Linked DNA regions of Hymenobacter tibetensis. The protein of the gene in region 1 binds, or shares a complex with, the protein of each later gene. Links are inferred from orthologs where the notes say so. Each region holds a gene or a part of one and is shown on either strand. Other genes may lie near its edges.

What was found. Proteins that work in one complex are often made in the same cells at the same time.
Region 2: the proteins of MTX78_RS17005 (region 1) and trxA are in contact, whole or in part, in an NMR structure (PDB 2IPA), measured with the Bacillus subtilis proteins. The link is inferred for Hymenobacter tibetensis from one-to-one orthologs.

Annotation. Positions count from the first base shown.
Region 1 is NZ_CP094669.1:4,237,394-4,240,932, forward strand. Bases 373-3,247 are described here. They hold MTX78_RS17005 (arsenate reductase ArsC), read left to right. Parts: upstream 373-1,531; coding sequence 1,532-1,963; downstream 1,964-3,247. Other genes in these bases: MTX78_RS16995 (ArsR/SmtB family transcription factor), read left to right, coding at 465-812; MTX78_RS17000 (ArsI/CadI family heavy metal resistance metalloenzyme), read left to right, coding at 843-1,424; tsaD (tRNA (adenosine(37)-N6)-threonylcarbamoyltransferase complex transferase subunit TsaD), read right to left, coding at 2,051-3,064; MTX78_RS17015 (DUF6138 family protein), read right to left, coding at 3,174-3,247. Also shown: MTX78_RS16990 (thioesterase family protein), read right to left, coding at 1-322; more of MTX78_RS17015, read right to left, coding at 3,248-3,539. UniProt on the Bacillus subtilis protein: Catalyzes the reduction of arsenate [As(V)] to arsenite [As(III)]. In vitro, can dephosphorylate para-nitrophenyl phosphate (pNPP).
Region 2 is NZ_CP094669.1:4,530,487-4,533,674, forward strand. Bases 333-3,188 are described here. They hold trxA (thioredoxin), read left to right. Parts: upstream 333-1,523; coding sequence 1,524-1,853; downstream 1,854-3,188. Other genes in these bases: MTX78_RS18145 (TIGR01777 family oxidoreductase), read left to right, coding at 333-905; MTX78_RS18150 (hypothetical protein), read left to right, coding at 953-1,336; MTX78_RS18160 (energy transducer TonB), read right to left, coding at 2,018-2,914; MTX78_RS18165 (AsnC family transcriptional regulator), read right to left, coding at 3,167-3,188. In the rest of the region: more of MTX78_RS18145, read left to right, coding at 1-332. UniProt on the Bacillus subtilis protein: Participates in various redox reactions through the reversible oxidation of its active center dithiol to a disulfide and catalyzes dithiol-disulfide exchange reactions.

The DNA.
Region 1 (3,539 bases):
CTACTAGCCGCTCGCCTACATACGCTTTTACGTGGCAAGTCAATTCAGCGCCTTTCAACTCATCAAAAATAGCTTGAATTTCCACGGTTTCTCCTTCGAAGGCCGGTGCGTGGTGTTCCACCAAGAGCATCGTGCCAATGCCGGCCTCTCCTTCTTCCAGCATCAGGTCCACAAACTGCCGACTGCTCCACTCCAGCGCCTGCCCCAACGCAAACGTGCTCAGCACCGGATGAATCAGCTTTCCGTTGAGTACGGCAAAATCCTGCGCTGTAACTACAAACGAGTACGTCTGAACATCCCCAGGCTGGAAAAGCAATTTCATGGTTTGAATAAGGTAGACAGATAGTAAGGTAGTTGTTGGCAGCCTTGGCCAACGTCAACGTAGAGTTGGCACTTAAAAAATAGCAAATGAAGTAAGCACATTTTATTTTATGTCGTATGTTTACGTCATACATCATTGCTATATGACCTACGCCAAAACCGCAGTCTTTACTGACGAGCAACAGCAACTTGCTCGCGTGGCAAAGGCCCTTGCACACCCGGCTCGGGTGGCCATCATTCAACTACTGGCTTCCAAGAAAACTTGCATTTCCGGTGACATTGCGGCCGAGTTGCCTCTCTCTCGCACGACGGTTTCACAGCATTTGCAAGAGTTGAAAGCCCTAGGATTGATTCGGGGCGAAATTGATGGACTTACCGTCTGCTACTGCCTCAACACCGAGTTGCTTCGCCAAGTGCAGCAGCAATTCAGTGCCTTTTTCACCGAGGCCATGGCTGTTGAAGCCTGCTCGCCTGGTACTACTTGCTGCTAATTCGTTTTCCTACCCTACGTCTCTTTACTTATGGAACCTGCTGTTTTCCCCCGGATGCACGTCTCGCTGTACGTCTCCGACCTAACCGCCACAGTTAATTTCTACACTGCTTTCTTTGGCCAGCCCGCTGCCAAAATCCGCCGCGGCTACGCCAAATACGTGTTGGATAAGCCTTCCTTAATTATCTCTTTCGTCGAGAATCCGGAACGCGTGGCAAGCAACTTCGGGCACCTTGGCTTTCAGGTGGAGACTGTGGAAGAAATGGAGCAACGATTGGCTGTTGCGCACAAGTTCGGCTTGGTTGCTCGAGAAGAAATGGGTACTAGCTGCTGCTACGCCAAACAAGACAAATTCTGGGTCAACGACCCCGACGGTGTGGAATGGGAAGTATATTACTTCCACGCCGATGCCGAGTTCAATGACCCACGCTATCAGCAAGAGTACGACCAAGCCGACGCAAGCAACACCCAATGCTGCATTGCCCCAACCGCCAAGGCGCAACCAGCTACACTAAACGTACTAGATACTGCGCCAATGGCTTTTCCGCTAACAGCGGCTACTCCGGTTATAGCGCCTGCCACTGCGTGTGCTCCTGGCGGCGGATGCTGCTAGCTGAGTTTCACATTTTTCAGGTAATCACTGGCCGGATTAGCGCGGCTGGCAGGGTGGTACTCTTGTAGCCACGTCTGGCTACTCGCATAGCTTTAGTTTTCAAGTCGATGTCCACTACCTCAAATATCCTGGTGCTCTGCACCGGTAATTCCTGTCGTAGCCAATTGCTACACGGCTACCTCCAGCAACAACTCGCAGGCCGGGCTACCGTGTACAGCGCAGGGGTGGAAGTCCATGGCCTCAACCCCAGGGCAGTACAGGTGATGGCCGAGGATGGCGTGAATATCTCTCACCACACCAGCAACCACGTAGACGAGTACTCGGCTGTACCGTTTGATTTCGTGCTCACTGTCTGTGACCACGCCAACGAAGTGTGCCCCGCCTTTCCTTCATCCGCGCAAAAACTGCATCACAACTTCCCCGACCCCGCCAAAGCAACGGGCACTGAAGAAGAAGTGATGCAGGAATTCCGCTCAGTCCGCGACCAGGTGAAAGACTATGCTCGTGACTTTGTACGGGCGCAATTTGCCACCACCTAACCGAATTGAAACACCCTCCGGCTTCTCCCTTCTTGTCAGTGCTCTGGCCCAGACCGGCTACTATTCATTGGCCGGTTCAGACCTATGCTACGAACCAGAAGTTAGTTTTAGCCGTGGGTCGGAGCTAACGAGTTGATTGGCGAAGTCGCCGGCTTGGTATTGAAACTGCGCCGTCATGGCCACCATGCCCGCGTTGTCGGTGCAGAACTGGAAGTCGGGAATAAACACTTGCCAGTTTTGGCTGGCCGCTTCATCGTGCAGGGCCTGGCGTAGGCCGGAGTTAGCAGCCACCCCACCGGCTAAGGCTATCTGGGTGAGGTGATGGTCGGCGGCGGCGCGACGAAGCTGCCGCAGCAACGTTTGAATGATGGTATACTGGATGCTGGCGCAGAGGTCGGGCAGGTTGTCTTGGATGAACGCAGGGTCTTTGGCCGTTTGCTGGCGCAGGAAATACATAACGGCCGTTTTCAAGCCGCTGAAGCTGAAATCGTAGCCCGGCATGGTCCCGATGGGAAACGGAAAGCGCGTGGGGTTGCCCTGACGGGCCAGCTTGTCGAGGTGCGGCCCGCCGGGATACGGCAGACCGAGAAGCTTCGCCGTTTTGTCGAACGCTTCTCCCGCGGCATCGTCAATAGTTTGGCCGATGATTTCCATATCCAGCGCGCCGCGCACAATCACCAGTTGGGTATGCCCCCCACTGACCGTCAGACACAGAAACGGAAATTCGGGTCGCGGTTCCTCAATGAAATGCGCCAGGATATGCGCCCGCATGTGATTGACGGCGATGAGTGGCTTGCCCAGGGCCAGAGCAAAGGTTTTGGCAAACATGCCGCCTACCAGCAAGGAACCGAGCAAGCCTGGCCCCTGCGTAAAGGCCACGGCATCCAGGTCTTGCTTAGCAACGCCGGCTTTGTGCAACGCAGCCGTCACAACTGGAATCAGATGTTGCTGGTGGGCACGCGAGGCTAATTCGGGCACCACACCGCCGTATTGCTCGTGGACTTGCTGCGTGGCCACCACGTTGGAGCGGATTTCACCGTCTACCATGACGGCAGCGGAAGTATCGTCGCAAGAGGATTCGATGGCGAGAATGGTAGGCATACAGAGAAAAGTAAATTGAAGCAGGCACTGGAGGCACTACTCGTTGCAAAGGCGGTTTGCGCGGCAAGTTGTAATCAGAACAGACAACGGCTAAATGTTGTAGCAGCGGCTACTCACTTTCTATTTCTATTTTCTCGAACAGCTCGGCATAGAGTGGGCGCAACGTCTCACCGACGCTGCTCAACAGTTTGGGGTATTTGTGTACGGGGCCAAAAATGGCATGCAGCACCGATTCCCACAGGTAATCTGCCACTTCCTCGCCGTCCTCGTTTTCAAGATAGTCTACTAGATACTGCGCGAAAGTAGCTTTGAAAGTTAGCAGCATTGTTAGTTTCTCCGCGTCCTGAAATTGCTCGGCAAACAACTTATAGTGCTTATGCTCCTGCGTCGATAACAGGCAGCTCATGAAAACAGGCAGGCTTTCCTGAGTAATGACAAATTTCTCGACGAAGGCGGGTGTGAATTTCACTTGTAT
Region 2 (3,188 bases), 290 kb from region 1 along the record:
AACCGAAACTTGTTATTGCCGGCGGCAACGGATTTCTGGGCAAGCATTTAGCTGCGTACTTCAAGAAAGCAGGCTACCGAATTGTAACGATTGGGAGGCAGAACACAACGGCTCCCAACCATGTGCAATGGGATGCGCAGACGCTTGGCGCTTGGGCGGCAGAGCTGGAAGGCGCAGCTGCCTTACTTAATATGGCAGGCCGTACCGTGGATTGTCGTTACACGGAGGCCAACAAACGCGAGATAAGCAACAGCCGCGTCGATAGCACTCATATTCTGGGGGAGGCAATAGCCGCTTGTCAGAATCCCCCACAAGTGTGGCTAAATGCATCTACTGCTACCATCTACTCCCATACAACTGGCGCACAGCCCGCTAACACGGAAACCAGTGACACAAATGGCACTGACTTTTCAGCAGGAGTAGCGCGGGCATGGGAAGCGGCGCTATGGGACGTTGACTTGCCCAGAACACGGCGAGTGGCACTCCGAACCTCTATTGTGCTGGGTGCTGATGGCGGCGCGTTTCCGGTGATGGCAAAACTGGCGAAGCGCGGTCTGTGTACGCCGCAGGGCAGCGGTAGCCAATGGATTAGCTGGCTACACATCCTAGATTTCTGTCGCGCAGTGGAATTTCTGCTGACGGCCACTGGCCAAGAAGGCGTCTTCAACGTCTGTGCTCCTACGCCACTGACAAACCGGGAGTTCAATGCATTGCTGGCTCGCACGCTCCGTCCTGCATTCCGCTTGCCACAACCCGTGTGGCTGCTGGAAATAGGAGCCTTTCTGCTACGAACCGAAACGGAATTAATTCTGAAAAGCCGCAAGGTGGTGCCCCAACGGCTGCTAAACCTCGGCTTCACTTTCCACTACCCTACGTGTGCGCAGGCAGTGGACAACCTGCTTTGAGATTTTCGCGCTTGTTTATCTTTTTTCACTCTTTTTCTTCATTTCCCATGAACTACCTTTTGTTGGTCTACGGCGTTTATTTGCCGGTTACAGTGCTGCTCACGGTGTGGGTTGCGCGTACGCTCTTCACAAACGGCCGTACTTTTTTGGTCGATATATTCCACGGCAACGAGCCGCTGGCCGACTCCGTGAATAAATTACTCCTCACTGGCTTTTACTTGATCAACATCGGGTACGCCACGCTCACCCTCCGCTCCGACGACCCAGTGAATAGCTATCAGCAAACCGTGGAAACGCTTAGCATCAAGCTTGGCACCATCATTTTGATTTTGGGAGGCATGCACTTCTTCAACCTCTACGTGTTTTACAAACTCCGTAGCCGAGCCCAAAATGAAGCGCGCGACTTTCAATTTGTGGCCAACAAACAATAAATTTCAAGCTCCCAACAAGCAGTTTAAGCGCGAAATGTAGCGTTGGGTGCTTCTTCGCCTGCTAGAAACAATCTGCCAACCTGTCCGAACTGAACTTTCCGGCCCGGGACTTGTTGAATCGCAATCCGCTACCTTGCGGCCCGCTTGACCGTAAATAGCACACACATTTCAACTAACCCCTTTTAACATGGGACACAAAGCCATCGAAATTACCGATGCTAACTTCGACGAAATAATCAACTCCGATAAGCCTGTGCTTGTGGACTTTTGGGCCGAATGGTGTGGCCCTTGCCGCATGGTAGGTCCTGTTGTAGAAGAGCTGGCTGGTGAATATGAAGGCAAAGTGGTAATTGGTAAAGTTGACGTAGACGCCAATCCACAAACCTCTGCCAAGTTCGGCATCCGCAGCATCCCGACGCTGCTCGTGTTCAAAAATGGCCAAGTTGTTGACAAGCAAGTAGGTGCAGTTCCAAAGCACGTATTGGCTCAGAAACTTGATGCTCAAGTAACTGCTTAATTAGGCGGTGCACTGCGCTATAGTACAAAGCTCCCCCTTCTATGGAAGGGGGAGCTTTGTTGGTTTATAGCAAATCTGTTATGCAGGGAAGCCTATTAGCTGGTGCCTCCCTAACTGGCCACAGCGCCAGTTGCGCATTCATAAGCTACCGCGCCCATTACCACTCAGTATAGCTCGTCAGGGTTAGCCGCTTGGGCCTCGGTAGGTGGTACTTGTGGCGGACGGATACCGCTGAGCAAGGAGAAATTAGGCGCGAAATGGATGGGCACAGTAAACGTCATAGCAGTAGGCACGTTGTACTCACGGCCAGGTTCGAAAACGGGCAAGCTGGCTACCACGCGCCGTGCTTCCTGGTCGGCTTCTGGGGCTAGCCCGCGCACTACTGCTACTTGTCCTACTCTACCGTCCTCGCCCACTGTATAGCGCACATATACCTTACCAGTAATGCCTTTGCGGCGGGTGTTCTTGGGGTAGATGGTATTGTGCGCCACAAAGTTGAGCAGGGCCTCCTCACCGCCCGGAAACTGGGGTAGCTGGCGTTTCCGCAACCGCCCTACATATGGTGATGCATCTTCGTTGAAAAAGGCCAGGGCAGGCCCTTTTTCCCTGCTCAACAGTTCGATGGCGCTTAGCTGACCGGTATCGTAATAATAGCGCCACTCGCCAGTAGGCTGCCCCATCGTGTAGGTGCCCTTCGAGCGTTTCTGCCCGTTGCGGTGCACACTAATCCAGGATCCTACGCGCTGCCCTTGTGCATACTCGCCACGTTGACTCACGCGGCCGTCTTCGTACCAGGCCACATAGATACCGTCGGCTTCGTCGGAACGGTAGTGTACCTGGGCGGCTTTGCTGCCGTTGGGATGGTACCAGGTTAGTACCCCCGAGCGAATCAAGGGGTCAATAGAAGACAAGGTACCACGTAACAGCAGCGTACCAGAGAGCGAGTATTCACGCATTGCATACGTGCCCAGTAACTCGTTTTTGTGGTCTATCAATCGGTAATGGGTAGCACTGTCGGGCACTGCCTCTACGTTCTGGTCGTTGAGGTAAATGGCAGGCATTGTCTGAGCAGATACCGATGCCGATAAAGACAAGAGCAATCCGCTAAACATGATAAGACAGGCTTTCATTGGGAGCGCGCTATGTGGGATATTTTAGAAATATACCACATAACTTGCACTTAAACAAGCAGGCTGGACATTGTCCAGTCATAACTAGCACATAGGATAACCCTCTCTCAATTGCTGGTTACAAGTTCCTTCCCGCACTATTTCTGGCGAATTAGGCCTGCACAAGAGCGCCAGCCCACTTTCTTACTGGGGGAGTAGTTGAATC